DNA from 4 places in the Paenibacillus sp. TY11 genome. Region 1 is predicted to be linked to each of the others. Evidence: riboswitches for the same ligand, from Rfam matches in the RefSeq annotation. Region 1 holds a riboswitch; each other region holds the start of a gene.
The links. A riboswitch is a leader RNA that binds a small molecule or an ion and turns the genes downstream of it on or off. The one in region 1 is predicted to bind thiamine pyrophosphate.

Region 1 (2,204 bases):
TCCCTCACCCGGGATCAATCGTTCCAGCATGATCGTACTTCGTCCCTCCTTAGCCACATGATAAGCAATGGAACTGCCGATGACACCTCCACCTATGACCAAGCATTCAGCGTGTCCTATCGCTTTTGTCTCTGTGTGTATCTTTAGCATTTGTTCCGTGTCTCCTCTCCATAAACCATTCTGCTTTCAGCTTTCTTCTAATCTCGTTTCCCAGCTACAAGCTGTGAACTACAAGATCTGCCATTCGCCTATATTCCATCGCAGCTGCAACTTGTGACTCGGCCTCCCATATACCAGACATCACCGCAATTCCGCTTGCTCCTGCAATATACAGCTCCGGAATATGGTGCGGTTGTATGCCGCCCAGCGCAATCACAGGAATGTTCGACAGCCTGCATATGTGCTCAAGCTGTACTATCCCCCGTGGTACAACACCGGGCTTACAATGGGTCTCATATACATGACCATAGAGTACATAGTCCGCTCCTGCCCGTTCGGCAGTCTGCGCCTCCTCCAAGGAATGTACAGACACTCCACAGCGTGTACCCTTTGGAAGTAGGCTTTTCACATCCACAACAGGCAATCCATTAGCTGGTAGCTGGACAGCTCCGGCCAAGGTAAGTAAAGCTACATCCACACGGTCATTTACTACAATTTGCTGCAAAGGAACTTCTTGTTCCACCATGCTGCGAGTCAAAGAAAGCAATGCAGAGGCACCCTTCTGCTTCAAACGTGCGTGTACATAATGAACATACGGACAAATAGCAGCAGCCACTTGGACCGCTTGTGCAAGAGTGCCCTTTTCCATCGTAATTGCGTGTAATTCGATCTTATCTTCACCTCACATTGGACTAATGGATCTAAGCTTAACCAGCCACGTTTACCAGCAGTAATGAAAGGGGATTGTATGTGAATCCGTCTACGGTAGCTCGAACAAATTAAAATGAACGAAACGTAAAAAACCACTTCCCCAAAGGAAGTGGTTTAACGAACGTCCAATAATCGAACGGATAATTATATCCGTATACGTATATCGTCCCACGCACAAACAAAAGTAAAGATGATGTTACCTTGTTTGTACGGCGCTCACTTCCCTACGCTGGCATAACCCAGATCAGGTGCAAAGGGTCCGAAATCCATTTATTCCGTCTCAGCCGCATGGGCGGCTCCCCTAGTGTGACTATTTTATTGTATCAGCTAAAGATAGCTTAGCATATTTTTCTAATTCTGCAAACCCCACTTCGTGTGAAATATGCTTGAACTGGATTTTAGTTGATTTTAATTAACTTTACTGGACCACTCTTCCACATTCCACGTTTTGGTTACCCAATCCTCGTAAAAGTCCGGTTCGTGAGATACAAGCAATACGGTCCCTTTGTATTCCTTCAAGGCACGTTTCAGCTCATCCTTTGCTTTGACATCCAAGTGGTTGGTAGGCTCATCGAACAGTACCCAGTTGCTTTCACGCATTAACAGTTTGCAAAGACGGACTTTGGCCTGTTCTCCACCACTGAGCGCAGATAGCGGACGCGTGATATGCTCATTCTTCAAACCGCAGCGCGCCAAATGCGCTCGTACTTCATGCTGGTTCAAATGCGGGAATTCATTCCACACATCGTCAATCGGTGTAATTTTCTCCGCCTTTACTTCCTGCTCAAAATAAGCGGGCTGCAAAAAATCACCTTGATAGGTTTTACCGCTGATTGGTGGAATTTTTCCCAGAATGGTTTTGAGCAATGTCGATTTACCGACTCCGTTGTAGCCGACAATTGCAATCTTTTCGCCACGTTCAATCGTCATGGACATTTTAGGCAAAAGGGCATGTGTATAACCAATCTCAAAATCAATACCCTCAAATACCGTCTTTCCGCTCGCACGTGCTTCTTTGAATTGAAAGGTTGGCTTCGCGGCTTCTTCAGGCTTATCAATACGTTCGATCCGATTAAGTTGCTTTTCACGGCTCTTTGCTCGGCCTGATGTAGATGCACGCGCTTTATTACGCTGAATAAAATCTTCCTGTTTCTTAATAAAGTCCTGTTGCTTCTCATAAGCATCAATATGCTGAGCTTTGTTCAGATCCGCCATTTCAAGAAACTTTTCATAGTTAGCTGAATAACGGGTCATCTTGGCAAATTCAAGATGGTAAATAACATTAACGACCTGGTTCATAAATTCAGTATCATGTGAAATAAGGATAAAAGCAT
Region 2 (2,204 bases), on a different contig from region 1:
TTCCCGCGGAAGATTCATTCAAGTTCTTTTGGGCCTTTGATTATCGCGGGCTGTTAACGGAAGATATGGAAGAAATATTAGACTATCAGAAACCGTATGTGCGTAAAAAGGAAGAAGTCAGCTCATGGGCCCGGTCGGATGACGGCAAAATACCGCTGCTGGAGGTCATCCGTCAGGTGAAACCTACGATTTTGATTGGAACTTCCGGTGTAGCAGGTGCCTTTTCTGAGGAGATCATCAAGGAGATGGCGAAGCATGTAGAACGCCCGATCATTATGCCCATGTCCAATCCTACAAATCTTGCAGAAGCGGTACCCGAGGATTTGATCCGGTGGACCGATGGCAAAGCACTGATCGCTACCGGAAGTCCCTTTGAGCCCGTCAACTATAACGGTACGAAATTTGAAATTGGACAGGCGAACAATGCCTTTGTTTTTCCGGGACTTGGTCTGGGTGCGATTGTGGTTCAAGCCAAAAGGTTCACACCTGCGATGTTTACAGCCGCAGCAGATGCCGTTGCCAATGGTGTAGATTCGAATAAGCTTGGCGGTGCGCTTCTCCCTCATATCCGAAAATTACGTGATGTTTCGTACGCTGTTGCGGTTGCGGTTGCGAAAGCCGCGATTCAGGATCAGGTAGCTCAGGCACACATTTCAGATGTGGAACAAGCTATACGAGATGCGATGTGGAAACCGGAATATACGAAGGTCAAAGCAGTGGAAAGTGCAATACATCACCCTCACTAATGCTTCACTGGGAATTGCCTGTTCTGACAGGCAGGATACAGCGTTCCGGCAACGGTTTGACATAACGTATGAACGAATGTACAGTAATACTCAAAAGAATAGGAAGTCCACTAGGGGAGCCACTATGGCTGAGACAAGAACGTATCTTGGACCCTTGGAACCTGATCTAGTTCGTACTAGCGTAGGAAAGTGGAGCCTTCGTATATAAGCTCACATGCTTTTTTTGCGTATTGTGCCTATAATGAAGCCGCTCCAGTTTTTCGGGGCGGCTTTTTAGCGTTGTTCCGGGAATTGTATCTTACGGGACTTCTTGTTCTCCATTTTTGTTGGAGGTGGGGAAAATGAGTTTTACGCAAGAGCTCCGTCGGCAGGCGGATAGCATTTTTCAAGCGATTTTTGAGCATCCCTTTGTAAGAGGTATTGCTGCAGGAAGTTTAGCAAGGGAACAGTTGATTCACTATGTAAAACAGGACTTTGAATATTTGAATGCCTACATGCGGATATATGGAATCGCGATCTCCAAATGCACGAGCCGGGAGGACATGGCTGTATTTAACGAACAGATCTCTTTTATTCTCCACAGCGAGGTTCATCCGCATCAAAATTTCTGTGCTGTCGCAGGTGTGACCTATGAAGAGTTGCAGGGATATCCGCTCGCTCCGTCGGCTCATCATTATATCCGTCACATGCTGACGGTCGCGCATGAGGGCAGTCTGGGCGAGATCATGGCTGTGCTGCTGCCGTGTATGTGGACGTATGTTGAGATTGGCCACAGGCTGCTGGATGAAGTAAGGCCGGATGAGTCCCATCCGTTCTATGAATGGATTTGCTTCTATGGAAACCAGCTTGAAGATACAACAGTCAAGTTCCGAGACCGTGTAGATGCTTGGGCGGAAGGCGCAACGGCTGCTGAGCGGGAACGGATGATTGAGCATTTTATGCTGAGCTGCCAGCTGGAATATAGGTTCTGGGATATGGCTTATAAACAGGAAGAATGGCCAGTCCAGATGCAGGCTGCGGTCTTGGAATAATCAGCCTGGCGATTCGATGCGTAAAGTACGGTTAATGCCCCATTGACCATCGAACTACAGATGCTGACGTAAATTGCGATTTTAATAGATGAGAGAGGATAAACATGATGAGTACATGGGAAAAAGGTTGTTCAAAACTCCTGACAAAGGTACAAAACAACAAGCCACTCGTTCACAATATGACCAACATGGTGGTCACCAACTTTACAGCCAACGGCCTGTATGCGCTGGGCGCTTCGCCAGTGATGGCTTATGCACCTGAGGAAGTTGCAGATATGGCAAAAATAGCGGGCGCCGTCGTGTTAAACATCGGTACACTGAACCGCGAACTGGTAGATGCCATGATCATTGCTGGACAATCGGCGAATGCACATGGCGTTCCGGTCCTGCTAGATCCGGTCGGTGCGGGAGCGACTAGCTTTAGAAC
Region 3 (2,204 bases), on a different contig from region 1:
TCGTAAAATAGTCTACGCCCTGCTCCGCCTGCTCAATCAGCGTATCGCGATACAACTCCCACGTCAGTGCCTCTGCTTCACCGTTCACCTTTTCAAGTGCCTGATACAGCGGTACAGTTCCAATCGGCACCGGGGAATTCCGGATGATCCATTCGCGCGTCGTATGGATATTGCGGCCCGTGGACAGGTCCATAACCGTATCCGAGCCCCAGCGCACAGCCCAGGTCATTTTCTCCACTTCCTCCTCGATGGAGGACGTAACCGCAGAATTACCAATGTTCGCATTGATCTTCACGTGAAAATGACGTCCAATCACCATCGGCTCACTTTCCGGATGATTGATATTCGAAGGCAAAATGGCTCGTCCAGCCGCCAACTCCTGCCGTACAAACTCGGGCTCTACCCCTTCGCGGATAGCCGCAAATTCCATTTCGGGTGTAATGATCCCTTGCCGCGCATAATGCATTTGCGTCACCGTGCGCCCCTGCGAAGCACGAAGCGGACGGTTGGTCACGCCAGGAAATTCAACCGTCTCCCGTTTGGAGCCGGGCTTTAGTCCATTATCCTCCGGCTTGACGGCGCGTCCCTCGTAAGCCTCCACATCGCCCCGTTCCAGTGCCCAAGCTCGCCGTAATGGAGGCAAGCCCTGACGGATATCGACCTGATAGTTTTCATCAGTCATCGGACCGCTCGTATCGTACACTCGCAATGGCTCATGATGCTCCGTACCCTGCGGCGTATGCGTGGGGTGCAGCGCGATTTCACGCTCTGGCACGGCAATGTCCGGCCGTGAACCTTGAATATATACCTTGCGGCTCCCCGGAAAGGGCTTTACCCCACCGGCTTGCTCCGCGTTTGTCTTCTCTGCTTCTACTTCCCTTGTTCCTGTCAACCTTACTTCTGCTGATTTTACTTCTGTTCCTTTTGTTCCTTCTGTTTCTGTCGGTTTCATTGTCCATTCCTCCCGTTTCGTTGAAATGACACACCGATCCGGAAACCATTCTGAGGGTGGCTGATCTATGCAAAAAAGCCGGTTCCCCAGGGAACCGGCTAATCTAACGAGGCAGCTATCCAGACAGTGCGCACGTGGAATAATCATATTCCAATGCGCTACCGTAGACAGCAGCTGCGTATACATTTCAATGGCCGATTACTTCCCTACGCTGGTATGATCCAGATCAGGTGCAAAGGGTCCGGAATCTTGCACGATTCCATCTCAGCCCGGCATTACAGGCTCCCCCAGTAACTGTGATACTTCTATTCACATGAGGCGGCTATAACAGTCATCCCGCCATCCTTATCAGACTACTTTAAATTTATTGCTTTGGCAACCCTTCTATGCTCCCTTTTACCAAGGAGGCGCTCCAAATCACTCTGATTGCTTCAACTTTATTCATTCCTGTTACGGAAGCATAAGCCCCATTTCCTTCGCCGCTTCGATCAAAATCGGAGCAAAATCATGAAGCGTCTCCGGCGCAAGTCGGCTGACCGGACCGGATACAGATAAAGCCGCAGCGACCTGTCCCTTCCGGTTCACAATAGGCGCGGCCACAGCAGCAGCTCCTGGCTCCCGTTCTTCATAGCTGGTCGCATAGCCCTTCTCGCGAATGTCCTGTAACTGGGCTTTATAGACCTCGGGGTCTACCGAGGGCGGCCATTCATCCCCGCTTAGCAGGGCTTCCAGCTCCTGCGGCGGCATAAAGGCCGCCAGCACCTTGCTGGAGGCCCCCACAGCCAGCGGCATACGCGCACCCACAGGCGCAACCCTGCGGATCGCCTGATTGCTCTGCACGGCTTGTATGCGAATACGCATACTGCCGTCCCGTAAGTACAAGCTGACCGTCTCGCCCAGACGATCACGTAGTCCTTCCATTGCAGGCTGTAACAACACCGCCGGCTCGTCGCTTTGGGACAGATGTGTGGAAAGCTCCCATATGCGGAAGCCAAGCCGATATTTTTCCGTTTCAGCATTTCGAACGACAAAGCCCCGATCCTCCAACGTAGTCAGCAGCCGATGAACAGTGCTTTTATGTAGACTAATTCTGGAGGCAATCTCCGTCAGGCCAAGATCCGAATCTGCGGTAAAACACAGCAGTATATCAAGTGCACGCTCTACAGCGCGAACGGTTAATTTACGGTCTTCCATCGTGAACCGCTCCTCTTGTATCCATATTCGTTTCACACTATGAAACATGGTTACATAA
Region 4 (2,204 bases), on a different contig from region 1:
CGACGAACCCGTAAAAAGGAGCGGCATGCCTTGATGGAGGGAGCGCTTGGTATGGAAGGCGTGGAACGTTTCGTACGCAAGGATACAGTGGAGCGTATTCATGAATGCGTGCTTGCGGCGCTGTCGCTGGAATCGGAACCGATTGATCCGAGATTGTAGTTAACAAAGGAGGGATTTAGATGGGTATGGGTACACCGTTGATTGATATTGGTGTGAATTTGATGCACCGTTCGTTTCATGCCGATCGGGAGCAGGTCGTAGAGAGAGCGGCAGCCGTAGGGATTTCACCGCTGATTATTACCGGGACCAGTCTCCGCAGCAGTCGGGAGGCTTCTCAGTATGCAGCACGTTATCCGGGCAAGCTGTATGCGACGGCTGGCGTGCATCCCCATGATGCCAAAGACTGCAATGCGGATACGATTCAGCAGCTCCGCCAGTTGGCGGGTCAGCCGCAGGTCGTATCCATAGGGGAATGCGGACTGGACTATAACCGTGATTTTTCTCCGCGTGATGTGCAGCGCCGATGGTTTGGGGAGCAAATCCAACTGGCGGGTGAGCTGAATATGCCGTTATTTCTGCATGAACGAGATGCGCATGAGGATTTTGTCGCTATGCTGCGGGAGCATCAAGGGCTTGTCGATAAAGCGGTGGTGCATTGTTTTACCGGCACTGCACAGGAATTGCATACGTATGTAGAAATGGGACTGTATATCGGTATTACCGGCTGGATTTGCGACGAACGGCGCGGCAAGCATCTGCGTGAACTGGTCAGGGATATTCCTTTGGACCGCCTGATGATTGAAACGGATGCTCCATTTTTGACCCCGCGTAATCTGCCCGTGAAGCCGAAAGAAGGGCGTAATGAGCCGATTTATCTCGCTCACATTGCTGCTACGGTTGCCGAATGTACAGGCCGAAGCATGATGGAGATCGAAATCGCGACGACGGAGACGGCCAAACGTTTCTTCAGATTATAGGATTGTCAAAGCCATAGATAAGGTATATATTATAGTGAATTAAAAAGCATTGTCGGGAGCTTGAGAAAGTCAGGCTGAGAGGGTGGCCCTTGCCACTGACCGTGAAATCTGATCTGGGTAATGCCAGCGTAGAGAAACTTAGAACACTATACAGGAATGCCGCTTGTTTTGCGGTTGTCGTAGATTCAATGTATGTCCTATAATCAAGCTATACGCCTGCGGGACTGCAAAATGCTACTTACATCCATGGAGCATTTTGCTTTGACCCTGACTTTGGCTTGGTATCAGTGCAGTAGTTTAGTCTACTGGTTATATAAGGCATATCGACGAATGATGTTTTGTATGGTGCTTCACCTTTTACTGCGCATAAAGCTTGCCTGGAGATTCAGCTCCAGACAAGCTTTTTTTATGGCCATGAGGCCGATTTTAATGAAAAAGGGGAGCATATCATAATGAATACTGCTGTAAGAGCGTCCAAAGGGTTGAAGCTGACAGATATTTTGGTCACGATTGTGATATCTGTTGTGTTCGGGTTGGTCTATAAAATATGGGGGCCTGCCTATGATTTGATGAAACCATTCGGTCTGCACGCCGAGCAACTGATGTATGGCATGTGGTTTATGGCAGGCACGTTTGCTTATCTCATCATTCGCAAGCCGGGGGTTGCGATTTTGGCAGAAGTGGCAGCGGCAACGGTCAGTGCTTTTTTGGGAAGCGAATGGGGAATGTCCACCTTGTACTATGGCCTGATCCAAGGCTTGGGAGCAGAGCTGTTCTTTGCGGCTTTTCTGTATCGGAACGCAAACCTGTGGGTCACTTCACTAGCTGCGGCCGGGGCGGCTGTCGCTTCTCTGATTTTAGACTTCAGCTATGGGTATATTGATCAGCTATCGACCTGGAACTATGTTTTGTATATTGGGTTTCGCATGATTGGCAGCATTGTGATTGCCGGAGTATTCGCGTTCTATCTGGCTGAGGCACTGGAGGTAACCGGGGTCACGCGAAGTTTGAGACCTGCAACGGAACAAGATTATAAGGGGTTGGATTGATGAGTTGGGCAACCGAAGATGTGGTGGCTTCGATCACCCGTCTTCGGTTGAAATTCCCCGGTGAGCAGGAGCTGCTTTTTCACAATATGTCTTTGTCTGTCCACAAGGGGGAAAAGCTGCTGCTGCTTGGACCGAGCGGATGCGGCAAATCAACGCTACTTCAAGTGTTAAGTGGTCT

Region 2: another riboswitch for thiamine pyrophosphate. It lies ahead of tenA (thiaminase II); the one in region 1 lies ahead of AC6EJC_RS08085 (thiamine phosphate synthase).
Region 3: another riboswitch for thiamine pyrophosphate. It lies ahead of thiC (phosphomethylpyrimidine synthase ThiC); the one in region 1 lies ahead of AC6EJC_RS08085 (thiamine phosphate synthase).
Region 4: another riboswitch for thiamine pyrophosphate. It lies ahead of AC6EJC_RS24210 (ECF transporter S component); the one in region 1 lies ahead of AC6EJC_RS08085 (thiamine phosphate synthase).

What each region holds. Positions count from the first base shown of each region.
Region 1 covers NZ_JCBAIQ010000006.1:99,014-101,217, reverse strand. Annotated here, with positions in the region: gene thiO (glycine oxidase ThiO) at 1-150, opposite strand, end outside; gene AC6EJC_RS08085 (thiamine phosphate synthase) at 215-808, opposite strand; TPP riboswitch at 1,075-1,183, opposite strand; gene AC6EJC_RS08080 (ABC-F family ATP-binding cassette domain-containing protein) at 1,279-2,204, opposite strand, start outside.
Region 2 covers NZ_JCBAIQ010000043.1:15,845-18,048, forward strand. Annotated here, with positions in the region: gene AC6EJC_RS26115 (NAD-dependent malic enzyme) at 1-746, shown strand, start outside; TPP riboswitch at 849-951, shown strand; gene tenA (thiaminase II) at 1,088-1,777, shown strand; gene thiM (hydroxyethylthiazole kinase) at 1,885-2,204, shown strand, end outside.
Region 3 covers NZ_JCBAIQ010000024.1:34,715-36,918, reverse strand. Annotated here, with positions in the region: gene thiC (phosphomethylpyrimidine synthase ThiC) at 1-952, opposite strand, end outside; TPP riboswitch at 1,139-1,251, opposite strand; gene AC6EJC_RS22275 (IclR family transcriptional regulator) at 1,403-2,146, opposite strand.
Region 4 covers NZ_JCBAIQ010000030.1:21,643-23,846, reverse strand. Annotated here, with positions in the region: gene AC6EJC_RS24220 (polynucleotide kinase-phosphatase) at 1-159, shown strand, start outside; gene AC6EJC_RS24215 (TatD family hydrolase) at 180-977, shown strand; TPP riboswitch at 1,020-1,129, shown strand; gene AC6EJC_RS24210 (ECF transporter S component) at 1,430-2,026, shown strand; gene AC6EJC_RS24205 (ABC transporter ATP-binding protein) at 2,026-2,204, shown strand, end outside.